One region of the Cellulosimicrobium sp. G4 BAM 1002 genome, then DNA from elsewhere that is predicted to be linked to it. Evidence: predicted binding sites of a transcription regulator. Region 1 holds the regulator's gene; each other region holds the start of a gene.

Region 1 (9,634 bases):
CGGCACGGTGCCGGACAGGGTCGCGACGACCTCGCCGCTGCGGTCGTCGATCGACGGGTACGGGACCTCGAAGCGGCGCTGGAACGCCTGGGCGGCGCCGGCCTCGTCGGTCGTGTTGATGCCGAGGACCTGCACGCCGTCGTCGGCACGGTCGTTCGCGAGCGCCACGAGGTCGGGCGCCTCGGCGCGGCACGGCGCGCACGCCGCGTACCAGGTGTTGAGCACGACGACGTCGCCGAGCCACGCGCCCGTGTCGACGGCCTCGCCCTCGTAGTCGGTGCCCGTCAGCGTGACCGCGTCCCCGCGGTCGTCGGCGTCCCAGGTCCGCACGGACCCGTCACCGGACACGTACCCCTGCCCGACGACGTCGGTCGTGGCGCCGGAGTCCTGGGCGCACGCGGACAGGGTGAGCGCGGTCAGCGCGACCGCGGCGGCGGCGAACCCGCGACGGGCGGGTACCCGGGGAGGCGCGGGGCGCGCGCGTCGCGCGCGAGGCCAGGCGGTCACGACGGCATCACGGGACGCACCCTGCCCGCAGTTCCTGGGCGCCACCTGGGAGACGTGACGGCCGTCACGCGCAATCCGGGCGGTTCGGGCGCTGCGTCTCGGAGCGAGCCGTCCGGCATGACCGATCTCACGCTCCGGAGACGGTCGCGGCCCCCGGGAGGAGGTCGGCGACCGGCTCGGTGTAGTGGAGACCGACGAGGCGCTCGTCCTCGAAGTGCAGCGACGTGAGGGACGCGAGGGAGCACTCTCGCTTGCGCGGGTCGTGCCACAGGCGGCGGTTCTCGTAGCCCAGCCGCGTGAGCCACACCGGCAGCTGGTGGCTCACGAGGAGCGCCTCGTGCCCGGCTGCCTTCTCGCGCGCGTCGACGACGGCAGCCTGCATGCGGGCCACCTGCTCGACGTACGGCTCGCCCCACGACGGCCGGAACGGGTTCCACAGGAAGCGCCAGTGCTGCGGGTGGCGCAGGGAGCCGTCGCCCACGCCGAAGGTCATGCCTTCGAAGTGGTTCGCCGCCTCGATGAGGCGGTCGTCGGTGCCGAGCTCGAGGCCGAAGGCCTCTGCGGCGGGGGCCGCCGTCTCCTGGGCACGCTGGAGCGGGGAGGCCGTGACGACGACGAGGTCCGCCCGGGGCCGCGAGGTCCCGTCCGGGCCGGGCTCGCCCGCGAGGTGGGCGGCGACACGGCGGGCCATCTCGTGGCCGCGCTCCGAGAGGTGGTAGCCGGAGATCCGTCCGTAGAGGACGCCGTCAGGGTTGTGGACCTCGCCGTGGCGCAGGAGGTGGACGATGGTGGAGACCATGGGCACCAGTGTCCCGCACTCCGCGCGGCAGCACCGCACCCGGACGGCGAGCCGACCGGGGACCTCCCGCGGTCAGGCCTCCCGATCCTGCTTGCACGCCTCGGCGACGACGGCCATCGCCTCGCCGAGCGCCTGGAACTGCTCGGGAGTCAGCACGTCGACCATGTACCGGCGGACGGCCGCGACGTGGGTCGGCGCGGAGGCGACGAGGACGCGGTAGCCCTCGGCCGTCATCTCGCAGTTGACGCCGCGCCGGTCGCCCGTGCTCGCCGAGCGACGCACGAGCCCGCGCGCCTCCATGCGCGCGACGGTGTGGGTCACCCGGCTCCGCGAGCGCGCGAGCCCGTCGGCGAGGGCGGACATGCGCAGCGTGCGGTCAGGGCTCTCCGAGAGGCGCACCAGCAGCTCGTACTCGTTGAGGGACACCGCGGACCGCTCCTCGTGGTCCCGGCCGAGCGCCTCGATGAACCGCACGGTGCCGTCGAGGTAGGCACGCCACAGGCGCTGCTGATCGGCGTCGAGCCACCGGGGCTCGGCGCCGGTCACGAGATCCGTGGCGGGGCGTCCGGTCGCCGACGTCTCGACGTCGTTGCTGGTCATGAGGTCCTCGGGCGGTGCATAGGGTCCTGTCGTTCGGTTGACGGGGCGTCATGGGCATTCTTCCATCCTGCTGGGAATAGATGGCGCGACCGCGTATGTTGATACCGCCGTACGAAGTTGAACCTTCAACCAGTTTGCGTCCCGCAGGGACCACGACCTCCAGGAGCACCCATGGCCACGTCGCTGCCCGCCGGCCTCACGACCGGAACCTACGCCCTCGACGCGTCGCACTCGCACGCGGCGTTCACCGTCCGTCACGCCGGCATCTCCAAGGTGCGCGGGACGCTCGCCATCACGAACGGCTCGATCACGGTCGGCGACGACCTCGAGTCGACGTCCGTGACCGCCGAGCTCGACGCCGCCTCGGTCAGCACCGGTGACGAGAACCGCGACAACCACCTGCGCAGCGCGGACTTCTGGGACGCAGAGAACAAGCCGACGTGGACGTTCACGTCGACGAGCATCACGGGCGACGGCGACGACTACGTCGTCGTGGGCGACCTGACCATCAACGGCGTGACCAAGCCCGTCGAGCTCGAGACCGAGTTCGCCGGCACCGCGACCGACCCGTTCGGCAACCCGCGCGCCGGGTTCGAGGCCTCGACCGAGATCTCCCGCAAGGAGTTCGGCCTCACCTGGAACGCCGCCCTCGAGACCGGCGGCGTGCTCGTCGGCGACAAGATCAAGATCTCGCTCGACGTCTCGGCCATCAAGCAGGCCTGACGCCGAGCCCGGCCCCCAGCCGGGCAACCGTCGCCCCCCCCCCCCCCCGGCAGGGGCGCCGCCCGAGAGGCCGCGTGCATGAGCACGCGGCCTCTCGCCGTACCCACACCTCCGCAGAGCGGTGCGCCGGCAGGTGACGAGACCGGCGTGCCCGCGTCGGGCCCACCAGAGGACTGGGCAGGCGCCTACCGCGCGCGACTTACTCCCGGGCCTCGGCGAGGGCCCGTGCCTGCGAGTGGAACGCGAGGATCTGCAGCTCGCTGCCGACGTCCACGCCGCGCACGTCCACGTCCGGCGGGACCTGCAGCGCGCGCGGCGCGAAGTTGAGGATCTCCCGCACGCCCGCCGCGACGACGCGGTCCGCGACGGTCTGCGCGTGCGCGGCGGGAGTCGCGAGGACCACGATCGTCACCTTCTCGCGCTCCACGACCTCCTCGAGCGAGTCCACGTGCTCCACGACGATCCCGGCGGCCCGCGTCCCGACGACGTCCGCCGACGCGTCGAGGAGCGCCGCGACGTGGAACCCCCGCTGCTCGTACCCCGAGTAGTTCGCGAGCGCGTGCCCGAGGTTGCCGATGCCGACGATGGCGATCCGGTGCTCGTCCACCAGCCCGAGCGCCTCGGTGATGTACTGCGCGAGCGAGTCCACGTCGTAGCCCACGCCACGGGTGCCGAACGACCCGAGGAACGACAGGTCCTTGCGCAGCTGCGCCGGGCCCACGCCCGACAGCTCCGCGAGCTCGACCGACGACGTCGTCGTCACGCCGCGCGCCACGAGGTCCCGCAACGCCCGGAGGTACGACGGGAGCCGCGCCACCGTCGCGCTGGGGATACCCGGCGCCGTCACCTCACCGACAACCTGCTCAGCCACCGTCACCACCGTTGTCCTGGGACCGTCCTCGTCGACGGTCGCTCCTCGTTCGTGCCGATCATCCCAGGTCGGCGCGTGCGCCCGAAATCCTGCCCACGGCGCGTGCGAGCCGACGCGCGTCCACGCGCCAGAAGCCCTGCTGGACCCCCCGGACCGTCACCACCGGGACGTACTCGCCGTACTGCTCGCGCACCGCCGGATCCGTCGCCGGGTCGTCCAGGTCGACCTCCGCCCAGGCGACCCCCGCCTCGGCGCACACTGCCTCGACGACGACCCGGGCGTCGTCGCACAGGTGGCACCCCTGCCTGCCGTACAGGAGGACGGGCGGGGTCGGCTGCTCCGGGGTGCTCACGTCCCCAGGGTACGAGGGCACGGTGGTACGACGGCATAGAGTGGAGGGCATGGCGACGTCGAGCGGTCCGGGCCCCTCCCGGACCCCCGGGACGCACCGCGCCACCCAGGACGCGCCAGCCCCCGCGCACCGCACCGCCGCGTTCTTCGACGTCGACAACACGATCATCCGCGGCGCGTCGTCGTTCCACCTCGCGCGCGCCCTGTACCAGCGGGAGTTCTTCTCGACCGGCGACCTCGTGCGCTTCGCCGTCCACCAGGCGCGCTACCTCCTCTTCGGCGAGAACAAGCAGCAGATCGACCGCATCCGCTCCCGCGCCCTCGCGCTCATCGCCGGCCGCTCCGTCGCCGAGGTCACCGCCATCGGCGAGGAGGTCTACGACACGGTCCTCTCCCTGCGCATCTACCCCGGCACGCGCCGGCTCATCGACGAGCATCTCGCCGCAGGGCACCAGGTGTGGCTCGTCTCCGCGACCCCGGTCGAGATCGGTGAGCTCATCGCACGCCGCCTCGGCGCGACCGGCGCGCTCGGGACCGTCGCCGAGCACGAGGACGGGTTCTACTCCGGGCGGCTCGTCGGCGACATGATGCACGGGCGCGCGAAGGCGGCCGGCGTGCGAGCGCTCGCCGAGCGCGAGGACCTCGACCTCGAGGGGTCGTACGCCTACGGCGACTCGCTCAACGACGTGACGATGATGGAGGCCGTCGGGCATCCCTGCCCGATCAACCCCGACGCCCGGCTGCGCCGTCACGCGCAGGACGTCGGCTGGCCCATCCGCGAGTTCCGTGGCCGGCGGCGTCGCGTCGCCCGCAGCAGCATGCGCACCGCGAGCTGGGCCGGCGCCGCGTGGGCCGCGGCACTCGTCCTGCGGTCGGTACGGCGCGCCGTCGACCGCCGGATCTCCCGCCTCTGACCGCACCTCCGCCGAGGGAGAACCCCGGTCGCGCGGGGGGTCGAACCGTGGTCGGCCGAGGTAGAACCGTGGTCGCGCGAGGTAGAACCGTGGTCCGCCGAGGTAGAACCGTGGTCATGTCGGACGGCGCTTGGTCGGGTTGGGTGTCGGGGTGGGTGGGGGCGCCGCGTCTACCATCCGCCGCTCGTTCCTCGCGGCTCCCGCCAGGCCCGACCACGACGCGGCGCCCCCACCCACCCCTCCCGGCGTCGTCCCACCCCGGTCGGTGCTCACCCGGGCGACCGCCCCCCGGGTGCTGCGCCGAGCATGTCGTTGCGGCTCGTCCTGAGCACGTGACGGGCGAGAAGCGCATGCTCGACGGGCCGTGACCGCATGGTCGCCACGAACGCGGGCCGCACCGCCTCGGCTGGCAAAGCCCCACGCCCTCCGTCGCCGTCGCCACTGACGCGACCACGGTTCTACTTCGGCGACCACGGTTCTACCTCGACGGACCTGGTTCTACTTCGTGCGACCACGGTTCTACCTCGGCGGGTCCGGGACCAGTCGTCCGCCTGGGTGGGGTGGTGGCTGAGCGGGTGGGGCGGCGTCGGATGCGAAGGGCGTCAAGGCCGCGCTCCCAAGACCCCCGCCCGACGGACCACGGTGACGGCGCGGACAGCCCGAGCACCGACGCCGCCCCGCACGCGAACCCGACCACGAGACCGCCCAACCCAGCCCGAGCACCGACGCCGCCCCGCACGCGGACCCGACGATGCGGGCTAGAGACGCACGCGGCGCGAAAGTGCCGGAGACGGGGCGAGCCCGGTCCCTCGAGGAGGGGCCGGGCTCGCGGTCGTCGTGCGCGTTCAGGACGCGCGCGACGTCACTTCTTGTTACGACGCTGGTGACGCGTCTTGCGAAGCAGCTTGCGGTGCTTCTTCTTGGCCATGCGCTTGCGGCGCTTCTTGATGACGGAGCCCATACGGTCCTCGCAATGCTCGAGCGGCGTGTCGGTCGGCGACCGGTCGACCGGCCGCGTGTGGTCCACGGTTGATCGGGGCGCCCGGCGTCCACGAGGGCGCTCGAGCCGACCAACACGAGAGAAATCCGCCCCCTAGACTACCCGCTCGCGCCCGTGCCCCGTGACGCAGGGTGCGGGAACCAGCGTGAACTGCCGCTCGCTGACCGCGTCAGGCGTCAGTCGAAGTGCGGGTCGAGCCCGAGGAGGGGGAAGACCGCACGTCGGGTGGCGACGACAGCGCGGTCCACGTCGTCGTCCGGGTCGAACCCGTCGCGCCAGCGACGCACGTCGACGGGCGGCCCGAACTCGAGCGGCGCGTCGAAGCCCGCCACCTCGGCGACGCGCGCACGCCAGTTCTCGGGAAGGTGCGTGCCCGCGGTCACGGGCCGGTGCACGACCTCCCCCACGACGGCCGACCACACGAGCGGGACGACGCGTGCGATCGCGTACCCGCCCCCTCCGAGCGCGAGCCAGCGCCCGCCCGTGAGCTCGTGCGCCAGCGCGTGCACCTGCGCCAGCGCGGTGCGCTGCGCGTCGACCGACACGTCGAGGTCGGACAGCGGGTCGTCGCCGTGCGCGTCGCAGCCGTGCTGGGTGACGAGGACGTCGGGCCGGAAGGCGCGCAGCACGGGCGGCACGACGGCGTCGACGGCGCGCAGCCAGCGAGCGCCGTCGGTGCGACGCGGCAGGGCGACGTTGACCGCCGACCCCTCCGCGTGCGGGCCGCCGACGTCCGTCGGGTGCCCGGTCCCGGGGAACAGCGTCGCGCCGCTCTGGTGCACGGAGACCGTCAGCACGCGCGGGTCGTCCCAGAACATCTCCTCGACGCCGTCCCCGTGGTGCGCGTCGAGGTCCACGTACGCGACCCGCTCGACGCCGTCGTCCAGCAGGCGCCGGATCGCGACCGCGGCGTCGTTGTACACGCAGAAGCCCGACGCGGCCCCGGCCTTCGCGTGGTGCATCCCGCCGGCGACGTTCACCGCGTGGACCACGCGGCCGGCCGCGATCGCTCCCGCGGCCTCGTACGACCCGGCGACGATCCGCGCGGCCGCCTCGTGCATGCCCGGGAAGACGGGGTCGTCCTCGGTGCCGAGGCCGCGGCGCTCGTCGGGGGTCCCGGTCGTGGACGCGGCACGCACCGCCGCGACGTAGGCGGGCTCGTGGACGAGGGCCAGGACGTCGTCGGCAGCGGGCGCCGGCGCCACGACCTCGACGTCGTGCCCGTCGGAGCCGCCCGCGCCGTCAGTACCGCCGAGGAGCCCGAGCGCCTCCACGAGCCCCATCGTGAGCTCGAGGCGCGTCGGTGCCATGGGGTGTCCCGGCCCGAAGTCGTAGCTCAGGAGCTCCGGGCTCCACACCATGCACGAGCCGGGCGACCGACCCGGATCGGCGCCGGGTGCCGTCCGCGAGGACGGCGCGGCCGCCGTCGACGACGAGGGTGCGGCCGGCGACGACGAGGGCTCGGTCGTGGGCATGGCTCACCGTAACGCCCGACGGCGGACGCCCGCCCGGGGCGACCGGCCGCCGGACGGGCACGCCGCGACGCACGTCCGTGTACCCGGCCGCACCGTCGAGGAGGCATGATGTCCCGGCGCCGGAGCGGCGACATGACGGGTCCCGGTGCCCGTGGCAGAGTGACGCGAGTGGTGAGGGAGGCTCCATGCCGACGAGCATGACCGGGCGCCTGTTCAAGGGGCGGGAGATCGTCGACCGCCTCGCCCGGCAGTCGCCCGCGCGCCTCGCCGTCACGGTGTTCGCCGGCGTCATCGCGCTCTTCACGGCGCTGCTGCTCGCCCCCTGGGCGACGGCGAGCGGCCGCAGCGCGCCGTTCGTCGACGCGCTGTTCACCGCGACGTCGGCGGTGTGCGTCACCGGTCTCGTCGTGGTACCCACCGGCACGTACTGGTCGACGTACGGCCAGGTCGTCATCCTGATCGGCATCAAGATCGGTGGCCTCGGCGTCATGACGCTCGCGTCGATCCTCGGGATGGCGGTCTCACGCCGGATCGGGCTCACGCAGAAGCTCCTCACGGCGTCGGAGACCAAGACGACGCGGCTCGGCGAGGTCGGCTCCCTCGTCCGCGTCGTCATCATCACCTCGACGGCCCTCGAGCTGCTCATCGCGCTCCTGCTCTTCCCGCGCTTCCTCGTCCTCGAGGAGACCGTGGGCGAGGCGGCGTGGCACGGCATCTTCTACGGGATCTCGGCGTTCAACAACGCGGGCTTCGTCCCTACCGAGCACGGCCTGATGCCGTACGTCGGGGACTGGATGCTCTGCCTGCCGATCGTCCTCGGCGTGTTCATCGGGTCGCTCGGCTTCCCTGTGATCCTCAACGTCCTGCGCAGCCGCCGTCGGGCGGACAAGTGGAGCCTGCACACGAAGCTCACGCTGACGATGAGCGGGGTGCTGGTGGTCGTCGGCACGGTCCTCTTCGCCGCGCTCGAGTGGACGAACAAGGGGACTCTCGGCCCGCTCTCGTTCGGTGAGAAGCTCCTCGCGTCCCTGTTCGCGGGCGTCATGCCGCGCTCGGGCGGGTTCTCGACCGTCGACACGGCCAACATGCACGAGGCGAGCTGGCTCATCACCGACGCGCTGATGTTCGTCGGCGGCGGTTCCGCGTCGACCGCCGGCGGCATCAAGGTCACGACCCTCGCGGTCATGCTCATCGCCATCGTCTCGGAGGCCCGCGGCGACCGCGACATGGACGCGTTCGGACGGCGCATCCCGCGCGACACGCTGCGCCTCGCCGTCGCGGTGTCGTTCGTCGGCGCGACGGCGGTCCTCCTGTCGAGCCTGCTGCTCCTCGAGATCACCGGCGAGTCGCTCGACGTCATCCTCTTCGAGACGATCTCGGCGTTCGCGACCGTCGGCCTGAGCACGGGCATCACGCCCGAGCTGCCCGACGCGGGCAAGTACGTGCTCGTCGCGCTCATGTTCGTCGGGCGCACCGGCACCATGACGTTCGCCGCCGCGCTGGCCCTGCGCGACCGGCGCCGCATCGTGCGCTACCCCGAGGAGCGCCCCATCATCGGGTGAGCCCCGACGACGGCGCGACCGGCCGCCGTCGTGCGATCTCACCTCCACCCTCCGCGTCCGCGCGGGACACCCAGGAAAGGCTCCACCGTGACCGACCCCCTCTCCCCCGGCGCCGCCAAGGGCAACCTCCCGGCAGACCCCGTCGCCCGGCGCATCGTCGAGCGTGGCCGCGCCGAGCGGGCGCGGCGCGACGAGGCCAAGGCGCCGCGCAAGGACGCCGGCGTCCTCGTCGTCGGGCTCGGCCGCTTCGGGACGGCGATCGCGGCGACGCTCGACCGCCTCGGCCAGGACGTGCTCGCGGTCGAGCGTGACCCCGACCTCGTCGCGCAGTGGAGCGGCCAGCTCCCGCTCGTCGAGGCCGACGCGTCCAACCCGGTCGCGCTCGAGCAGCTCGGCGCGCGCGACTTCCCCGTCGCGGTCGTCGGCGTGGGGACCTCGCTCGAGGCCAGCGTGCTCATCACCGGCAACCTCGTGGACCTCGGCACGCCGCAGATCTGGGCCAAGGCGGTCTCCGCCGAGCACGGCCGCATCCTCCAGCGGATCGGCGCGCACCACGTGGTCTTCCCCGAGGCCGACGCCGGTGCCCGCGTCGCGCACCTCGTGTCCGGCAAGCTGCTCGACTACATCGAGGTCGAGGACGGGTTCACCATCGTCAAGATGCGTCCCCCGAAGGAGGTCCAGGGCTTCACCCTCGCGCAGTCCAAGGTGCGCGAGCGCTACGGCGTCACGGTGATCGGCGTGAAATCACCGGGCGAGGACTTCCTCTACGCCACGCCGGAGACCCGGATCAGCGCGAACGACCTCCTCATCGTCTCCGGCCACGCCGACCTCC
Region 2 (9,634 bases), 2.1 Mb from region 1:
GGTCATCCGGCTGTACGTCGACGACGAGCCGCTCCTCCTGCCGGTCGCGGACCTCATCGACTACGAGCGTTCGCTCGACCTGCACGACGGCGTGCTGCGGCGCGAGCTGCTGTGGCGCACCCCGTCGGGCAAGCGCGTCCGGGTGCGCACCGAGCGCATGGTGTCCTTCACGGAGCGGCACCTCGCGATCATGACGTTCGAGGTGACGCTGCTCGACGACGCCGCACCCGTCGCGATCTCCTCGCAGATCCTCAACCGCCAGGACGGCCAGGACGAGTACCACGTGCGCTCCGCGTCCCTCGGCGAGGGCTTCGACCCGCGCAAGGCGAACCAGTTCGCCGGCCGCGTGCTCCAGCCGCAGACGCAGTGGGGCGACGACGAGCGGCTCGTCCTGTCCTACCGGTGCACCAACTCGGGCATGACGCTCGCCGTGGCGGCGGACGACCGGCTCGAGACCGAGAACGAGTGGGACGTGCGCACCCAGGTCGAGGAGGACCTCGCCAAGCACGTCTTCCGGGTGCACGCCGAGCCCGGCAGGCCGATCCGGCTCACCAAGACCGTCGCTTACCACACGTCGCGCGGCATCCCCTCGCGCGAGCTCGTCGACCGCTGTCGCCGCACGCTCGACCGGACCAAGGACACCGGGGTCGAGGCGCTCCTGGCGCACCAGCGCGAGTGGCTCGACGACTTCTGGGCACGCTCCGACGTCGAGATCCCCAACCGGCCGGAGATCCAGCAGGCCGTGCGGTGGAACCTCTTCCAGCTCGCCCAGGCGACCGCGCGCGCCGAGGGCAACGGCGTCCCCGCGAAGGGCCTCACCGGCTCCGGCTACAGCGGGCACTACTTCTGGGACACCGAGATCTACGTCCTGCCGTTCCTCACGTACACCAGCCCGCGGTACGCCCGCAACGCCCTGCGCTTCCGCTACCAGATGCTCGACGCGGCGCGCCGTCGTGCGCACGACCTCTCGCAGAAGGGCGCGCTGTTCCCCTGGCGCACCATCAACGGCGAGGAGGCGTCCGCGTACTACGCCGCGGGCACCGCGCAGTACCACATCGACGCCGACGTCAGCTACGCGCTCGTGCAGTACGTCCGCGCCACCGGCGACACCGACTTCCTGCGCCGCGAGGCCGTCGACATCCTCGTCGAGACCGCGCGCATGTGGGAGGACCTCGGCTTCTGGCGCGCAAACGGCGACGACAACTTCCACATCCACGGCGTCACGGGCCCCGACGAGTACACGACCGTCGTCAACGACAACCTGTTCACCAACGTCATGGCGCGCTTCAACCTGCGCGCCGCCGCCCACGTCGTCGAGGTCATGAAGGAGCAGTACCCCGACGACTACGCGCGCCTCGTCGAACGGCTCGGCCTGCGCGTCGACGAGACGACGGAGTGGCGCCGCGCCGCGGACCACATGTCGATCCCGTTCGCGGAGAGCATCGGCATCCACCCGCAGGACTCGCACTTCCTCGAGCGCGAGATCTGGGACCTCGCCAACACCCCGCCGGGCAAGCGACCCCTCCTGCTGCACTACCACCCGCTGGTCATCTACCGCTACCAGGTGCTCAAGCAGGCGGACGTCGTCCTCGCGCTGTTCCTCCAGGGCAAGCACTTCACACCCGAGGAGAAGCTCGCCGACTTCGAGTACTACGACCCGTTGACGACCGGCGACTCGACGCTGTCCGGCGTCGTGCAGTCGATCATCGCCGCCGAGGTCGGGTACCACGAGCTCGCGCTTGAGTACTTCGTCTCCTCGCTCTTCGTGGACCTCGCGAACCTCCACGCCAACGCGGCCGACGGCGTCCACGTCGCCTCCGCGGGTGGCACGTGGTCGGCGCTCGCGTGCGGGTTCGGCGGCATGCGCGACGACAACGGCGAGCTCACCTTCGACCCGCGTCTGCCGCAGGGCTGGGAGTCGCTGACCTACCGCGTCACGTGGCACGGCTCACGCCTGCGCGTCACCGTGCTGCCCGACGCGCTCGAGATCGATGCGGAGACCGGCGACGGCGCGCAGGTCGGCGTGCGCGGCGAGCAGGTCAAGGTCGTCCCCGGCGAGGTCACCCGCATCCCGCTCGACGGCCAGGGACCCGTGCGCCCCGGCCGCCCGAGCCTGCGCGCGCTCTCCGGCAACCGCCGCGAGGACGGCACCCTCATCACCGCGACGGTCCCGCACTCCTGAGCCCGGTGTCCCCACTGCCGAGGTAGAACCGCGGTCTGCCGAGGTAGAACGGTGGTCGCGCGAGGTAGAACCGTGGTCACTGTCCGACGGCGCGTGGTCGGCTGGGGTGTCGGGGTGGGTGGGGGCGCCGCGTCTTCCATCCGCGCCGCTCGTTCCTCGCGGCGCTCCCGCCAGGCCCGACCACGACGCGGCGCCCCCACCCACCCCTCCCGGCGTCGTCTCGCCCTGGTCCGTGCGCACCCGGGCCTAGCCCGGTGCTGCGCCGAACATGTCGTTGCGGCTCGTCCTGAGCACCTGACGGGCGACAACCGCATGCTCGACTGGCCGGGATCGCATGGTCGCCACAGCACGGGCCGCACCGCCTCGCCCCGCACGGCGCCGCCCGCCGTCGCGTCGCCCTCTCCCGACCACGGTTCTACTTCGCCCGACCACGGTTCTACCTCGGCAGACCAGAGTTCTACTTCGGCGGGCTGGGGCGGCACCGATCGCAGGTGAGGTGATCGCTGAGCGGGTGGGGCGGCGTCGGATGCGAAGGGCGTCAAGGCCGCGCTCCCCAGACCCACGCCCGACGGACCACGGCGACGGCGCGGACAGCCCGAGCACCGACGCCGCCCCACCCGCGGACCCGACCACAAGCTGCCCGACGCACCCCAAGCACCGACGCCGCCCCACCCGCGGACCCGACCACGGACCGCCCGACGCAGCCCGAACACCGACGCCAGGCGTCAGGCGAGGCGTTCGGTGAGGAAGCGGTAGTGCACTGCTGCCATGTGGGCGGCCTGGGCGTTGTTCGCGGCGCCGCCGTGGCCGCCCTCGATGTTCTCGTAGTACGTGACGTCCTTGCCCTCGCCGAGCATCTTCGCGGCGAGCTTGCGCGCGTGGCCGGGGTGGACGCGGTCGTCCTTGGTCGACGTCGTGAAGAGCACGGGCGGGTACTCGCGCTCGGCGTCGAACAGGTGGTACGGCGAGAACGTGCGGAGGAACTCCCACTGCTCAGGGTCGTCCGGATCGCCGTACTCGGCGGCCCACGACGCGCCCGCGAGGAGCTTCGTGTACCGCTTCATGTCGAGCAGCGGGACGCCGACGATGACGGCCGCGAAGAGGTCCGGGTACTGGGTGAGCATGTTCCCCGCGAGCAGGCCACCGTTGGACCGGCCTTCCGTGCCGAGGTGCTCGTGCGTGGTGATGCCTCGGGCCATGAGGTCGCGCGCGACGGCGGCGAAGTCCTCGTACGCGCGGTGGCGGTCTGCCTTGAGCGCGGCCTGGTGCCATGCGGGGCCGTACTCGCCGCCGCCGCGGATGTTCGCGACGACATACACGCCACCTTGGGCGAGCCACGCCCGGCCGAGCGCGCCGGAGTAGCCGGGGGTCAGGGAGATCTCGAACCCGCCGTACCCGTAGAGGAGCGTCGGCGCGCGGCCGGGGCCGCCCGGCTCGCCGTTCCCGCCCTCGGTCTCACCGCCGCCGTCCGGCGCACCGGTCACGAGGTCGGCCCGGCCGACGACGAAGTACGGCACGCGCGTGCCGTCGTCGGACGTGGCGAAGTGCTGGGCGACGCTCATGCCGGACGCGTCGAAGAACGCCGGGTTGGACTTGAGGACCTCGGGCTCGCCCACGTCTCCCGCGTGCTCGCCGAGCGACAGGAGGGACAGCGTCGTGGGGGTGAGGTAGTCGGTCGTGACGAGCCAGAGGTCGTCGGTGTCGACCGGGTCGACCGCGCCGACGGCGACGGTGCCGAGCTCGGGCAGGCCGCCGAGGGGCGTGCGCTCCCACGGCGCGTCGGCCGCGGCGTCGGCGGCCCCGAGGTCGGGCGGGGTGAGCACGTGCAGCCGGTTCTTCACGTCGTCGAGGACGTTGACGACGAGGTGGTGACGGGTCCAGGTCGCGCCGGCGAGCGACGTCGTCGGGGTGGGCTCGAAGAGCACGGCGAAGCCTCGGTCACCGGCGAGGAAGTCCTCGAACCGGGCCGCGAGCAGCGAGCCCGCCCGGTACGTGCTCCCGCCGACGGTCCAGTCGTCGCGCAGCTCGACGAGCATCCACTCGCGTCGCACGCCGACCTCGGCCGAGTCGGGCACGTCGATCTTCGTCAGGCGCTGCTCGGCGGTGCCGGGGTGCTCGGCGAGGTAGAGCTCGTCGGAGTAGAACGCCTTGGAGCGGTGCACGAAGTCGCGCTCGAAGCCCGGGGTGTGCGACCGCCAGGCCGAGATGTACATGTCCTCGTCGGTGCCCTCGTAGACCGTCGTGGCCGCCTCGAGCGGGGTGCCGCGCCGCCAGAGCTTCACGACGCGCGGGTAGCCCGACGGCGTGAGCGAGCCATCCCCGAAGTCGGTGTAGACGTAGACGGTGTCGGCGTCGACCCAGCCGAGCGCGCCCTTGGCCTCGGCGCGGTGGAAGCCGCCGTCGGCGGGCTCGACGAAGCGCTTCTCGACGAGGTCGAACTCGCGCGTGACGTCGGCGTCGGAGCCGCCGGGGGAGAGCTCGACGAGCGCGTGCCGCCACGGCGCGCCGGCGGCGAGCTGCTCCGGCGTGGGACGCAGGACGGACGCCCCGTGCCAGACCCAGCTCTCGCCCTCGGCCGCTGCGAGCGCGTCGAGGTCGAGCACGGTCTCCCAGTCGGGGGCGTCCGTGCGGTAGGAGTCGAGGGTGGTACGACGCCAGACGCCGCGCTCGTGCCGGGCGTCGCGCCAGAAGTTGTAGTAGTGCTCGCCGATCTTCGAGACCTCGGGGATCTTCGCGTCGGAGTCGAGCACCTCGCGGATCGCCGCCTCGGTGGCGGCGAACTCGTCTGCTGCCTCGAGGGTGTGCGCGACCTCGGCGTTGCGGGCGCGCACCCAGGTGAGGGCCTCGTCGCCGTCGACGTCCTCGAGCCAGAGATAGGGGTCGTGAGGTGCGTCGTCGTGCCCGGGCGTCGTCGTGGCGGTGGTCTGCTCGGCGGTCATGGTCACCCACCCTACGGCGCACCAGGCCCGGCGGGACCAAAGACCTGTGTTCGGGGCGACACCCCGTAGCGCTTGTTCGCCGTGGTGCCTTGTGAAAACATTCACAAGTAGTCAGACCGCCGAAGGAGCCGGGGCAACCGGCCTCGGCACACCCGCGGCCCGCACGCCCGGCGAGGCCGGGCACCGGAGGGGACGCATGAGCGCGAAGGGCGCCAGCACGAAGGTCGGAGGCACGGACGCGGCTCGTACGGACGAGACTCGCACCCGCACGACGGAGGAGATCGACGTCCTCGTGGAGCGGGCGCGCAAGGCTCTCGACCAGTACATGGGCCTCACGCAGGAGGACGTCGACCGCATCGTCCTCAAGGCGTCGGTCGCCGGCCTGAGCAAGCACGGTCACCTCGCGCAGATGGCCGTCGCGGAGACCGGCCGCGGGGTCTTCGAGGACAAGGCGACGAAGAACATCTTCGCGTGCGAGCACGTGCCGAACTCGATGGCGAACCTCAAGACCGTCGGCGTGATCGGCCGCGACGCGCTCACGGGCGTCGTGGAGATCGCCGAGCCGGTCGGGGTCGTGTGCGCCGTGACGCCGGTGACCAACCCGACGTCGACGACGATCTTCAAGTCGCTCATCGCGCTCAAGACGCGCAACCCCATCGTCTTCGCCTTCCACCCGAGCGCGCAGCGCAGCTCCGCGGAGGCGGCGCGCATCGTGCGCGACGCCGCGGTGGCGGCCGGCGCGCCGGACGACTGCATCCAGTGGGTCGAGCACCCCTCGATCGACGCGACGAGCACGCTCATGCACCACCCGGGCGTCTCGCTCATCCTGGCCACGGGCGGCAACGGCATGGTCCGCGCGGCGTACTCCGCGGGCAAGCCCGCGCTCGGCGTCGGTGCGGGCAACGTCCCCGCGTACGTCGAGAAGAGCGCCGACCTCGGGCGCGCGATCAACGACGTCGTCATGTCGAAGTCGTTCGACAACGGCATGGTGTGCGCGTCGGAGCAGGCGCTCATCCTCGACGACGCGATCTACGACGACGCGATGCGCGAGCTCGACCGTCTCCACGCCTACCGGGCGACGCCCGCCGAGAAGGCGATGCTCGAGCGGCTCGTCTTCGGGGTCGAGGCCACGGGGGCGAACTGCGCGGGTGCGAAGCTCAACCCGAAGGTCGTCGGCCAGTCGCCCGTGTGGATCGCGCGCGAGGCCGGGTTCGAGGTGCCCGACGACACGTCGATCATCCTCGCGGAGATCGACGACGTCGGCCCGCACGAGCCCCTGAGCCGCGAGAAGCTCACGCCCGTCCTCGCCGTGCTCCGGGCGCGGGACACCGAGCACGGCGTCACGCTCGCCGAGCGCATGGTCGAGCTCGACGGCCTGGGCCACTCGGCCGCGATCCACACGTCCGACGAGGCGCTCGTCGAGCGGTACGGTTCGCGCGTCAAGGCGGTGCGCGTGCTGTGGAACAGCCCGACGTCGCTCGGCGGCATCGGCGACATCTACAACGCGCTGCTCCCGTCCCTGACCCTCGGGTGCGGCAGCTACGGCGCCAACTCGGTGTCGAACAACGTGTCCGCGGTCAACCTCATCAACGTCAAGCGGATCGGTCGGCGCAACAACAACATGCAGTGGTTCAAGGTCCCCGCGAAGACGTACTTCGAGCCGAACTCCATCCAGTACCTCGCGCAGATGCGCGACGTGCACCGCGTCACGATCGTCACCGACAAGGTCATGAGCCGCATCGGCGTCGTCGACCGCCTGCTCGACGTCCTCGCGCGCCGCGAGGAGAAGGTCGCGATCCAGATCATCGACTCGGTCGAGCCCGAGCCGAGCGTCGGCACGGTGAACCGCGGGGCCGAGTCCATGCGCGAGTTCCAGCCGGACACGATCGTCGCGATCGGCGGCGGCTCGCCGATGGACGCGGCGAAGGTCATGTGGCTGCGCTACGAGCACCCGGAGATCGAGTTCTCCGACATGCGCGAGAAGTTCTTCGACGTGCGCAAGCGCGCCTACAAGTTCCCCGAGCTCGGGGGCCGCGCCAAGCTCGTGTGCATCCCGACGTCGTCGGGCACGGGTGCGGAGGTGACGCCGTTCGCGGTGATCACGGACGAGGAGACGGGCTTCAAGTACCCGCTCGCCGACTACGCGCTCACCCCGACGGTCGCGATCGTCGACCCGGTGCTCACGGAGACGATGCCGGCGAGGCTCGCCGCGGACTCGGGGTTCGACGCCCTGACCCACGCGACCGAGGCGTTCGTCTCGGTCTACGCGAACGACTTCACCGACGGGCTGTGCCTCCAGGCGATCAAGATGGTCTTCGAGAGCATCGAGGAGTCGGTGACGCTCGGCTCGTCCGCGCCGAAGGCCCGCGAGCGGATGCACAACGCCGCGACCATCGCGGGCATGGCGTTCGGGTCGGCGATGCTCGGCATCGTCCACGCCATGGCGCACACCGTGGGCTCGACGTTCCACCTCGTGCACGGGCGGACCAACGCGGTGCTCCTGCCGCACGTGATCCGGTACAACGGGCAGGTGCCGACCAAGCTCACGAGCTGGCCGAAGTACGAGCGGTACGTCGCTCCCGAGCGGTTCCAGGAGATCGCGAAGCACCTCGGCCTCCCGGCGTCCACCCCGGAGGAGGGCGTCGCGTCGTACGCGCGGGCGGTCGAGGAGCTGCGCGCGAAGGTCGGCATCGAGGCGTCGTTCGCGGCGCAGGGCGTCGACGAGGCGGCGTTCATGAGCCGCCTCGACGAGCTCGCGCTGCGGTCCTTCGAGGACCAGTGCGCCCCCGCCAACCCGCGGATGCCGGTCCTCGAGGACATGCGCGACATCCTCGTGGCCGCCTACCGCGGCTCCAGCCGCGAGGAGGTGCGGGCCGACCGCCTCGCGGCGGCCCCCGGACCGCAGGACGGGCAGGCGGCGACGCCGCGTGCCGAGACCGTGGCGGCCGGCTGACCCTTCCCGGCACCACCACCGACCCGGTGCCCGACGGCGCGACGCCCCTCCCGCCGTCGGGCACCGTCATGCTCGGGACGGTCAGTCGTGCGCTCCCGGGCGGACGAGACCGGCCTCGTAGGCGAGGATGACGAGCTGCACGCGGTTCGTCAGACCGACCTTGGTGAGCAGCGACCGCACGTGGCTCTTCACGGTGGCCTCCGTGAGGTGGAGCTCGGCGCCGACCTCGCGGTTCGACAGCCCGCGCGCGACGGCGAGCAGCACCTCGCGCTCGCGCGGGGTGGCCGCGGCCAGGCCGCGGACGGGGCTCCGGGCCGCGCCGGGTGCGGCGTCGTCGGGCGCGAGCGGTGCCTGCCGGGCGAGCTCGACGTACGTCGAGATGATGCGCCCGGTCACGGCCGGGTCGAGCAGCGAGTCGCCCGCCCGGACGCGGTGCACAGCGTCGACGAGCGTCTGCGGGTCGGCGTCCTTGAGCAGGAACCCCGCCGCGCCGGCGCGCAGCGCGCCGTACACGTACTCGTCGTCGTCGAACGTCGTGAGCACGAGCGTGCGGACCCCGGCGAGGTCGGGGTCGGCGACGATGCGCGCCGTCGCCTCGATCCCGTCGAGCCGGGGCATGCGCACGTCCATGAGCACGACGTCGGGACGCAGCGCGCGCGCCATGGACACCGCCGTCTCGCCGTCGCCCGCCTCGCCCACGACGGTCACGTCCGGCTCGTTGTCGAGGATCATCCGCAGCCCGAGGCGGATCGTCGCCTGGTCGTCCACGACGACGACGCGCACCGGCGCAGCGGTCGCCTCCACCGCGCCCGGCAGGTCGGGGGCGCTCACGCGTCCACCTGCGTCGGGATCCACGCGTCGACGGCCCAGCCGCCCTTCCCGTCGGGTCCGGCGATCAGCGCGCCGCCGGCGGCGAGCGCGCGCTCGCGCATGTTCGTGAGGCCGTGGCCCACCCGGTCTCCCGAGGTCGGCAGGGGCGGCCCGGCGTCGTGCACCCGCACGAGCAGCCGCTGGTCGTCGTGGGACACGGTCACGACGACGTCGCGCGCGAGGGAGTGGAGCAGCACGTTGGTCAAGGCCTCCTGGGCGATGCGGACGACGGCGAGGCCCGACCCGGCGCTCGTCGTCGGCCAGGGGTCGGGCAGGGTGAGGTCGACGACGCGGCCCGCGTCGCGCAGGCGGCGGGCGGCCGCCCGCAGCTCGTCGGGGGCCTGCTCGGCGGCGGGGGTCGGGGCGAGCGCGGCCGTGCCGCCGTCGGCCTCGGTGCCCCGGCGCAGCACCTGCACGACCGAGCGCATCGCGGTGAGGGCCTGCTTGCCCTCGTCGCTGATCCAGCGCACCGCGTCGGCCGGGGCGTCCGGCTGGTTCGCCGCGACGCGGTCCGCGGCCTGCGCCCGCACGACGATCGCCGACATGTGGTGCGCGACGACGTCGTGCAGCTCGCGCGCGATGCGCGTGCGCTCGGCGAGCACCGCACGCTCGGCCAGCTCGGCCTGCAGCGCCTGGAGCTCCGCGTTGCGCTCGCGCAGCCGCTCCGACGTCACGGCGAGCCGCCGGAAG
Region 3 (9,634 bases), 1.8 Mb from region 1:
GCGGCACCGGACGACCCGGTCCCGCTCTTCGTCGACTGGCTCGACGACGCGATCGACGCCAGGCTCCCCGCACCGCACGCGGCGACGCTGTCGACCGCCGACGCGAGCGGCCGGGTGGACGCCCGGACGCTGATCCTCAAGGACGTGGGCGGCGACGGCTGGCAGTTCGCGACGCGCGCGGACTCGCCGAAGGGCGTGGCGCTCGCGCAGAACCCGAACGCCGCCCTGACCTTCCTCTGGCGCGAGCGCGGCCGACAGGTCCGGGTGCGCGGCCCCGTCGTCCCCCTCGGGTCCGAGGCGTCCGCTGCCGACTTCCTCGCGCGCTCCGACCTCTCCCGCGCCACCGCGCTCGCCGGCCCGCAGAGCGCCCCGCTCGTGTCGCGCAACGCCTACAGGGTGGCGTGGGACGCCGCGCTCGCCCGTGTCCGCGCCGAGCCCGGCCTCGTCCTCGACGCCTGGACGGCGTACGCGCTCGAGCCGACGAGCGTCGAGTTCTGGGCGTCGTCCGGCGCCGGACAGACCCGCCTGCGCTACACCGCGTCGACCGACGCGCCCTCCCCCTGGACCAAGGAGCTCCTGTGGCCGTGACCGACCCCCACCTCGTCGCCGTGCCGGACGTCGAGGAGGTTCGCCGTGACGCGCGCGCGGCACTCGCCGCCGTGACCACCGCGACGCGCGCCCTCGACGACTCGCCGCTCGAGCCGAGCCCCGCCGACGTGCCCTCACCGGCGCGCGCTCTCGCCGGACCGTCGAGCCTGCCCGGCTGGTCCCGCAGCCACGTGCTCGCGCACGTCACCGCGATCGGCGAGGCGATGGCCCGCCAGGCGGAGCACGCGGCGCGCAGCGAGCTCGTCGAGGTGTACGACGGCGGAGCGGCGGGCCGCGAGACCGGCATCCAGGCGGGTGCTCGCCGCACGGTCGCGGAGCACGTGGCCGCGCTCCAGGCGCTCGCCGACCGCCTCGACGCCGCATGGCCCGAGCCGGGGTCGCCCGGATGGACGGCGCCCGTGACGTACCGCGACGGGACCGTCGTCGACGCGCTCGTCGCGTGGTGGCGCGAGGCGCGAATCCACGCGGCCGACCTCGACGCGGGCCTCGGCCTCGACACCTGGCCGCGCGCGCTCGGCCTCCACCTCCTCGACTTCCTCGGCGTCCGCCTGTCCGACGACGTCGTGGTCGAGCTCCTCGACGACGCGGTGCCGGACGACGTGGACAGTCACACCGCCGCCCTCGCCGTCGGGCCGGCAGGGCTCCGCAGCGTCCTCGAACCCGACGACCACCGCACCACCGTCGTCCGCGGGCGACTCACCGACGTCGCCGCCTGGCTCGCGGGCCGCACGCCCGACGTCGAGCCGGTCGCCCGGCGCGCAGGCGAGCCGGTCCCCCTCCCAGATGTCGGCCCCTGGCCCTCCCCCTACTCCCCGCCCAGGTAGCAACCCGCGGCTGCTCGGGTCGCGGACGGCTCGTGGTCGGCTCCCCAGGCCGGCGCGTGGTCGGTTCCGCGTGCGGGGCGGACTCGGTGCTGCCCGGGCCCGCCGAGGGAGAACCCTGGTCGCGCGAAGTAGAACCCTGGTCGCGCGAAGTAGAACTGTGGTCTGCCGACGGCGGGCGCGGGCCGTGCCGGGCGAGCCGGCGCCGGCCGTGCTCGTGGCGACCATGCGGTCCTTGCCAGTCGGGCATGCGGTTGTCGCCCGTCAGACGCGCAGGACGAACCGCAACCGCATGCTCGGCGCGCCACCGGGGTTCCGCCCAGGTGACCCGAGACCAGGGCGAGACGACGCCGGGAGGGGTGGGTGGGGGCGCCGCGTCGTGGTCGGGCCTGGCGGGAGCGCCGCGAGGAACGAGCGGCGCGGATGGAAGACGCAGCGCCCCCACCCACCCCGACACCCAAGCCGACCACGCGCCGTCGGACACGACCACGGTTCTACCTCGCGCGACCACGGTCCTACCTCGCGCGACCACCGTTCTACCTCGCGCGACCACTGTTCCACCTCGGCCGACCACCGTTCTACCTCGGCCGACCACCGTTCTACCTCGGCCGACCACGGTTCTACCTCGGTCCCGCGGACGTTGCTCAGGACTTCCAGAACTGGGTCTCGGGACGTTCGTCCTGCGAAAGTGTGACGCACGCCCGTGATGCACCGCACAGTTAGTGCACTCTTTCACAAGCGTAGAATCGAGGGGTGTCGAGTCGAGCGAGCAACCCCGCAAGCAGCGCAGACCAGATCGACGTAGCCCTCATCGGCGGTGGCATCATGAGTGCCACGCTGGGGGCTCTTCTCAAGGTCCTGGAGCCCACGTGGACCGTGCGCATCTACGAGCGCCTGGACGCCGTGGCGCAGGAGTCGTCGAACCCGTGGAACAACGCCGGGACGGGTCATGCCGCCCTGTGCGAGCTGAACTACACGCCGGAGAAGGCGGACGGCTCGATCGACATCACCAAGGCGGTGAAGATCAACGAGCAGTTCGAGGTGTCCCGCGAGTTCTGGCACCACCTGCTCACGACGGGCGCGCTGCCGCAGCCCGCGAGCTTCATCTCCCGCACGCCCCACATGACGTTCGTGCGCGGCGCGGAGAACGTCGACTACCTGCGGCGTCGGTTCGAGACGCTGCGCCAGCACCCGCTGTTCAGCGAGCTGGAGTTCAGCGACGACCCCGCCGTGATCGCCGAGTGGGCACCGCTCCTCGTCGCGGAGCGCGACGGTGACGAGCCGGTCGCGGCGACGCGCGCGACGAGCGGCACGGATGTCGACTTCGGCGCTCTCACGCAGCAGCTCGTCGACCACCTCGTCGCCCAGGGCACGCAGCTCTACCTCGAGCACGAGGTGAAGAACCTCCGGAAGACGAAGGACGGCCGCTGGCGCCTGACGGTCAAGGACCGCTCGTGGAACGCCCCGAAGCGCCGCTCGACGGTCGAGGCCCGGTTCGTTTTCGTCGGCGCGGGTGGTGGCGCCCTGCCGCTGCTCCAGGCCGCGGGCATCCCCGAGGCCAAGGGCTATGGCGGCTTCCCGATCAGCGGCGAGTTCCTGCGCACCGACAGCCCCGAGCTGGTCGCGCAGCACCAGGCCAAGGTGTACGGCAAGGCCGACGTCGGCTCGCCGCCCATGTCGGTGCCGCACCTGGACACGCGCGTCGTCGAGGGCAAGACCTACCTCATGTTCGGCCCGTACGCCGGGTTCAGCCCCAAGTTCCTCAAGAAGGGCAAGTACCTCGGGCTGCTCACCTCCCTGCGCCTGCACAACCTCGGTTCCATGGTCGGGGCCGGCCTGAAGAACATGGACCTCACGCAGTACCTCGTGGGTCAGGTCGTCGCCAGCCCGGAGACCAAGTTCACCGCCCTCCAGGCGTTCATGCCCACGGCGCACCCGAAGGACTGGGAGACCATCACCGCGGGCCAGCGCGTCCAGGTGATCAAGAAGGACGCCGACGGAAAGGGCGTCCTCGAGTTCGGCACCGAGGTCATCGCCGCCGCCGACGGCTCGATCGCCGGTCTGCTCGGCGCCTCGCCGGGCGCGTCGACCGCCGTCCCAGCGATGATCGACCTGCTGGAGCGCTGCTTCCCGAACCGCTTCACCAAGTGGCGCCCGGAGCTCGCGACGATGATCCCGAGCCTCGGCCAGGCGCCGTGGGAGGCCGAGGAGCTCGAGGGTCTCGACCAGCTCACCGGCGGCGCGGACGTGGACGCGATCGGCTCGCGCGCCTGATCCGACGCCCCTCTCCCGGCTGGGTGGTCAGCGCGCCAGGGGCGCGCGCCGCGACGACGCCTTCGGTGCCCCAGGCGCCGGCCGGGCAGGGGCCGGAAGTACGCCGCGGACGCCGTCGCGCACCGCGGGGTTCGGCACGACGCGCCGCAGCACGAGCTCGGCCGCGACCTCGTGCGGGTCGACCGACGGCGTCCGCACATCCCGCTGCGTCGCCGCTCCCCGCAGGTCCGCGTCGAGCCGCTGCGCGTCGCGGTCCCAGCGCTCGCCGTGGACGGTCCGGTCCGACCGACCGTGCCACGCGTCGCCACCCGGCCATGCGCCGTCGGACCCGGCGGGGAACCAGGGCCGCGCCGGGTCCTCGCGCCGCACCGCGAGCGCCGCCGTCGTCGAGCCGACGACCAGGAGAAGTGCCACCACACCCCAGAAGATGTCCATGACCCCACCCTCGCGCCGCGCCCGCGGAGCGACGAGTGGCAGAACCGACACCTCTCGACAAGATCCCGCCACAGGCGTAGCGTGCGCTGCATGTTGCGCTCCGTCGCTGCCGTCGTGTCCGACGGCCTGGCCCCGTTCGAGTTCGGCGTCGTGTGCGAGGTGTTCGGCCTCGACCGCAGCGAGGACGGCGTCCCGCGCTTCGACTTCCGCGTGTGCGGCCCGGAGGCCGGTCGACCGGTGCGCACCTCGGTCGGGGCGCAGGTCGTCCCGGGTCACGGTCTCGACGCGACCGACGACGTCGACCTCGTCGTGGTGCCCGCGATCCGGATCGGGTCGCACTACCCGCCCGAGGTGCTCGACGCCGTCCGCCGGGCCTCCGAGCGCGGCGCCCTGCTGCTCAGCGTGTGCTCGGGCGTCTTCGTGCTGGCGGCAGCGGGCGTGATCGAGGGACGGCGCGTCACGACCCACTGGATGCACGCCGACGAGCTGCGGCGCCGGCACCCGAGCCTCGACATCGACCCGGACGTGCTGTTCGTCGACGACGGCAACCTCATCACGAGCGCCGGCACCGCGGCGGGGATCGACGCGTGCCTGCACCTCGTGCGGCGCGAGCTCGGCGCGAAGATCGCGAACACCATCGCGCGGCGCATGGTCGTGCCGCCGCAGCGCGACGGCGGCCAGCGCCAGTTCATCGAGCGCCCGGTGCCCGAGTGCGAGGAGGACTCGTTCGCCGAGCTGCTCGGGTGGATGACCGAGCACCTCGACGAGCCGCTGACGGTCCGCGACCTCGCCCGGCGCGCGCACACGTCCGAGCGAACGTTCGCACGCTCGTTCGTCGCGCAGACCGGCACGACCCCGCTCGCCTGGCTCACGTCGCAGCGCGTCGCGCACGCACAGACGCTGCTCGAGGAGACGCGCCTGGACCTCGAGGAGGTCGCGCGCCGCTGCGGGCTCGGGTCGGCGGCACTCCTGCGTCACCACTTCCGACGAGCCGTCGGTATCACGCCCACGGAGTACCGCCAGACGTTCCGCTTCGCGGCCTGAGCTCCCGCACGGGCAGTACGGCTCCCCCACGGCTTCTTCACGTGCACATCTCGCGCGTGCAACCTACGGTCCCGTAGGGTGGGGTGATCTGCACCACGAGCACCTGCTCAACTCCGCGGCTGGGAAGTCGACACCGACCTCAGCGAGGACGTCCATGACCTCAGCCACCGTACGCCCGGGATTCCGGGCGACCCGCCCCCGCACCGACGACGGCAAGACCGTCACGAGCACCTACAGCGCCCTGTCACGCACGGTCCGTGACGCCGGGCTGCTGCACCGCACCCACGCCTACTACCTGTGGATGCTCGCAGTGCTCACGCTGGCGCTCGGCGGGGCCGTCGCGGGCTTCGTGCTCCTCGGTGACTCGTGGTTCCAGCTCCTCATCGCCGGCGCGCTCGGCCTGATCTTCACGCAGTTCGCGTTCGTCGCGCACGAGGCGTCGCACCGCCAGGTCTTCACCTCCGGACCGGCGAACGACCGGCTCGGGCGCGTGCTCGCCAACGGCGTCGTGGGGATCAGCCACTCGTGGTGGATGAACAAGCACACCCGCCACCACGCCAACCCCAACCAGCGCGGCAAGGACCCGGACATCAACCCGGACGTCGTCGTCTTCATCGACGAGGACGCGGCCGCCGCCAAGGGCTTCCGTGCGGTCATCAACCGGTACCAGGGTTGGCTGTTCTTCCCCCTGCTGACGCTCGAGGGCCTGAACCTGCACGTCCAGGCATACCGCTCGCTCCTCGCGGGTGGCCGGGCGCGCGGCAACGTCCGGGCTCGGGTCAACGAGCTCGTGATCCTCACGCTGCGCCTGTCGCTCTACGTCGGCGCGATCTTCTGGTTCCTGCCGCTCGGCATGGCGTTCGCCTTCCTGGGCGTACAGCTCGCCGTCTTCGGCGTCTACATGGGCGCCTCGTTCGCGCCGAACCACAAGGGTATGGCGATCATCCCCGAGGACGCCAAGATCGACTTCCTGTCCAAGCAGGTCCTCACGTCGCGCAACATCCGCGGCGGCTGGTGGATGAACATCCTCATGGGCGGGCTGAACTTCCAGATCGAGCACCACCTGTTCCCGAGCATGCCCCGGCCGCACCTCGCGCGGGCGCGCGAGATCGTGCGCGAGCACTGCGCGAACCTCGGTCTGCCGTACACGGAGACGAGCCTCGTGCAGTCCTACGGGATCGTGGTGCGCTACCTCAACCGCGTGGGCCTGTCCGCGCGCGACCCCTTCGACTGCCCGATGTTCAACCAGCTGCGCAAGGTCTGAGCACCCGCGACCGTAGCGGGGACCTGCCGCCCGACGCCGCGCGGCAGGTCGCCCGAGAGTCGTCGGCTCAGGCCGAGGCCGCCTGCCCGTGGCGCCAGTACCCGACGAAGTCGACGTGCGCCTTCGGCACGCCACGGTCGTTGACCAGGTGCCGGCGCACGCCCGTCGCGAGCGAGGACTCCCCCACCGCGTAGGCGTAGACCGGCCCGGCGGGGAGCTCGGCGGACCGGACGGCCTCGAGGGCGAGGCGGCCGGGCACCCCGTCGTGAGCGTCGCCCGCGCCCGCCTGGGCGCCCGGGAGTCCGTCGCGCGCGATCCAGCGCAGCTCGACACCCGCCGGGACGCGGAAGTCCTGGGTGTCGGCCATCTCGGGGACCTCGACGATCGCGAGGCCGCGCGCGTCGTCGGGCAGCGACTCGCAGATGCCCGCGACGGCCGGCAGGCCCGTCTCGTCGGCGACGACGAGCGTCCAGTCGTGCGGCACCCGCGGGTTGTAGCCCACGCCCTGGTCGAGCAGGCCGACGCGGTCGCCGGGCTGGGCGGTCAGGGCGAACGACGACGCCGGGCCCTCGCCGTCCCCGTGCACGACGAAGTCGACGTCGAGCTCCCCCAGGTCGGGACGCGTGGCCCGCACGGTGTAGCTGCGCACCCACGGGCGCCGCGCCTTGGGCGTCGCGAGGTACTGGACGTACCACAGGCCCGACGTCCGGGTCGGCAGGCTCAGCGCGTCCTGGTCGTCGCGCGTGAGGAAGAGCCGGAACCACTGGTCGAAGCCCATCGGCGTGAAGTGGTCCATGCCCTCGCCGCCGAGCGTCACGCGCACGACGTTGGGGCTCACGCGCTTCGACCCCACGACCTCGAGCGTGACGACGTGGGCGTCGACCGGCTTGACCATCTTGAACGCGGCCACGATGGGCTCCTCGCGGGCGGCCCGGCGCCGAGGCCGGGCGGGACGACCCGCCGCGGGCGCGGCGGTCGGAGGCAAGGCTAACCTCACAGGAGCGACCGCGTCGATGTGGTCGAGCACACAAACCGACGGACGACGCCGGGTCCCGCCGCGCGGTCCCGACCTGTCATGCTCGAGGCGTGGAGCTCCCCGTCGCCTGGTCCGTCGTCCTGCTCGTCGCCGCCGGGTGGAACCTGCTCATCTGGCCGCGCTTCTTCCAGCGCATCGCCAAGGACCCCCGCTCGCGCGACGCCGACGGACGCGCGACGCGCTTCCTCACGGTGCACGTCGTGCTCATCGCGGTCTCGCTCGCGCTCGCCCTGGCGGTCGGGGTGCTGGGCGTCCTCACGCTCGTCTGAGCCCGGCCAGCCGCTCCGGGTTCCGGAACAGCAGGACGCGGACGACGCGCTCGCCGTCGTACTCGACGGTCGCCGCCATGGCCGGCTCCCCGTCGACGGTCCACACGCCACCCAGGGCGCCGTTGACGAGCGCAGGCTCGAAGTCCATCGCGGTCGTCTCGGGCTTCGCGGACAGACCCACGAGCATGCGCGCCACCTTGTCCGCGCCCGCGACGGGCCGCAGCGCCGCGCGTGCCTTGCCGCCGCCGTCGCTCACCACGACGACGTCCGGCGCGAGGATCTCGACGAGCGCGGCCGTGTCTCCCGTGGCGCACGCGACCATGAACCGCTCGACCGCGGCCCGCTGCGCATCGTCGGGCGGGGTGAACCGCGGGCGGCGCGCCCGCACGTGCTCGCGCGCACGGTGCGCGAGCTGCCGGACGGCGTCGGGCGTGCGGTCGAGCGCCCGGGCAACCTCGTCGTGGGGGACGTCGAACACCTCGCGCAGCACGAAGACCGCCCGCTCGAGCGGGCTGAGCGTCTCGAGGACGACGAGCAGCGCCATCGACACCTCCTCCGCGCGCTCCACCTGCAGCGCGGCGTCGGGCGATGTGAGGAGCGGGTCCGGCAGCCACGAGCCGACGTACGTCTCGCGCCGCGACCGGAGCGCGCGCAGTCGGTCGAGGGCGAGCCGGGTCGTGACGCGCACGAGGTAGGCGCGCGGGTCCCGGACGCCGGACCGGGCCGACGACGACCAGCGCAGCCACGCCTCCTGGACCACGTCCTCGGCGTCCGCGGCCGATCCGGTCATCTCGTACGCGACCGTGAAGAGCAGGCGGCGGTGCGTCGCGAACGGCTCGAGGGGTGCCCCGGGCGCGGTGCTGTCGCTCACCCGGCCAGCCTGCCAGCCGTCCCCGCCGTGCGCAGGCCGCCGGCGAGCGGGACCTCGCACCGGTCGCTGAACCCCTGGCTGGACAGTCCCAGGGCCGCGTTGATCCGGCTCCGCAGGTTCTCGAGCGCGACCAGGGCGGTGAGCTCGACGAACGCGGCCTCGCCCAGGTCGTCGACGAGCGCCGCCGCGAGCTCGTCGGTCACGGTGGGCGGGGTCGCCGTGGCCGCCTCGGCGTACTCCAGCACGCGCCGCTCGACGGCCGTGTACGCCTCGCTGTCGCGCCACCCTGGCACGTCGTGGAGCTTGCGGGGGTCGACGTCGCCGTGCTCGGACTCCCAGTAGCCGAAGTCGACGCACCACGAGCAGCCGATCTGCACCGCCGACGCCATCACCGCGAGCGCGGTGAGGGTCGGGTCCAGGCTGCGCCAGCGGGCGACACCGGCCTCGAGGACGCAGTACGTCGTCGCGACGCGCGGGTTGTGCCCGACCGCGGCGAGCGGGTCGAGGACGGCGCCGTACCGACGACGGGACAGCACTGCGAGGGCGCGGTTGAGCAGGGTGCGCGGCGGGTCGAGCGTGATACGGGCCACGACGGTCTCCTTCCGGTCGCCGGCGCGGGAGTGCACCGGACGAGCATGAAGACGTGCGCGGGGCCCGTCACGTGACATCGCGAGTGGTGACCGCCCTCACATGCGGTCGTGCCCGCTGCCCGAGCTGGCCGTCGAGCCACGCGAGGACGCGTCGGACGACCCGTGCACGCCCTTGTGCCCAGAGTCCCGCCGCACCAGGTTCGCGAGCGGCGAGTACCGCGGCACCCAGCGCGCGAGCGCCGCGGCCGAGCCGGCGCCGAGGGCCGCCGTCGCCCACACCCCCGCCGCGAGCGAGCCGAGCGCCGCGCCCGCCGACAGGACGAGCGGGCCGAGAGCGTCGCCCGAGTCCTGGAAGAGCCGCCACACGCTGAGGAACGTCGGACGCGCGTCGGGCGGCGCGACGTCGGCTCCGAGCGTCATG

What was found. The regulator Rex, encoded in region 1, represses fermentation and respiration genes when NADH is low (regulators of the CRP and FNR family bind a similar motif). The targets are predictions, from matches to a motif close to CTTGTGAANNNNTTCACAAG.
Region 2: the regulator Rex is predicted to act here: its motif matches at 5,210-5,229, upstream of adhE (bifunctional acetaldehyde-CoA/alcohol dehydrogenase).
Region 3: the regulator Rex is predicted to act here: its motif matches at 2,150-2,169, upstream of mqo (malate dehydrogenase (quinone)).

What each region holds. Positions count from the first base shown of each region.
Region 1 covers NZ_CP182109.1:1,150,991-1,160,624, reverse strand. The annotation lists gene ACMXGY_RS05245 (TlpA family protein disulfide reductase) at 1-507, opposite strand, end outside; gene ACMXGY_RS05240 (histidine phosphatase family protein) at 635-1,306, opposite strand; gene ACMXGY_RS05235 (MarR family winged helix-turn-helix transcriptional regulator) at 1,379-1,906, opposite strand; gene ACMXGY_RS05230 (YceI family protein) at 2,078-2,629, shown strand; gene ACMXGY_RS05225 (redox-sensing transcriptional repressor Rex) at 2,829-3,500, opposite strand; gene ACMXGY_RS05220 (glutaredoxin family protein) at 3,559-3,852, opposite strand; gene ACMXGY_RS05215 (HAD family hydrolase) at 3,902-4,765, shown strand; gene ACMXGY_RS05210 (30S ribosomal protein bS22) at 5,628-5,726, opposite strand; gene ACMXGY_RS05205 (acetoin utilization protein AcuC) at 5,942-7,126, opposite strand; gene ACMXGY_RS05200 (TrkH family potassium uptake protein) at 7,426-8,802, shown strand; gene ACMXGY_RS05195 (potassium channel family protein) at 8,956-9,634, shown strand, end outside.
Region 2 covers NZ_CP182109.1:3,209,218-3,218,851, reverse strand. The annotation lists gene ACMXGY_RS14525 (glycoside hydrolase family 65 protein) at 1-2,182, shown strand, start outside; gene ACMXGY_RS14520 (prolyl oligopeptidase family serine peptidase) at 2,908-5,121, opposite strand; gene adhE (bifunctional acetaldehyde-CoA/alcohol dehydrogenase) at 5,318-8,074, shown strand; gene ACMXGY_RS14510 (response regulator) at 8,156-8,905, opposite strand; gene ACMXGY_RS14505 (sensor histidine kinase) at 8,902-9,634, opposite strand, start outside.
Region 3 covers NZ_CP182109.1:2,973,283-2,982,916, forward strand. The annotation lists gene ACMXGY_RS13490 (pyridoxine/pyridoxamine 5'-phosphate oxidase) at 1-588, shown strand, start outside; gene ACMXGY_RS13495 (maleylpyruvate isomerase family mycothiol-dependent enzyme) at 585-1,433, shown strand; gene mqo (malate dehydrogenase (quinone)) at 2,184-3,704, shown strand; gene ACMXGY_RS13505 (hypothetical protein) at 3,732-4,139, opposite strand; gene ACMXGY_RS13510 (helix-turn-helix domain-containing protein) at 4,230-5,183, shown strand; gene ACMXGY_RS13515 (fatty acid desaturase family protein) at 5,338-6,447, shown strand; gene ACMXGY_RS13520 (siderophore-interacting protein) at 6,515-7,357, opposite strand; gene ACMXGY_RS13525 (SCO4848 family membrane protein) at 7,534-7,752, shown strand; gene ACMXGY_RS13530 (RNA polymerase sigma-70 factor) at 7,739-8,623, opposite strand; gene ACMXGY_RS13535 (carboxymuconolactone decarboxylase family protein) at 8,620-9,213, opposite strand; gene ACMXGY_RS13540 (MFS transporter) at 9,310-9,634, opposite strand, start outside.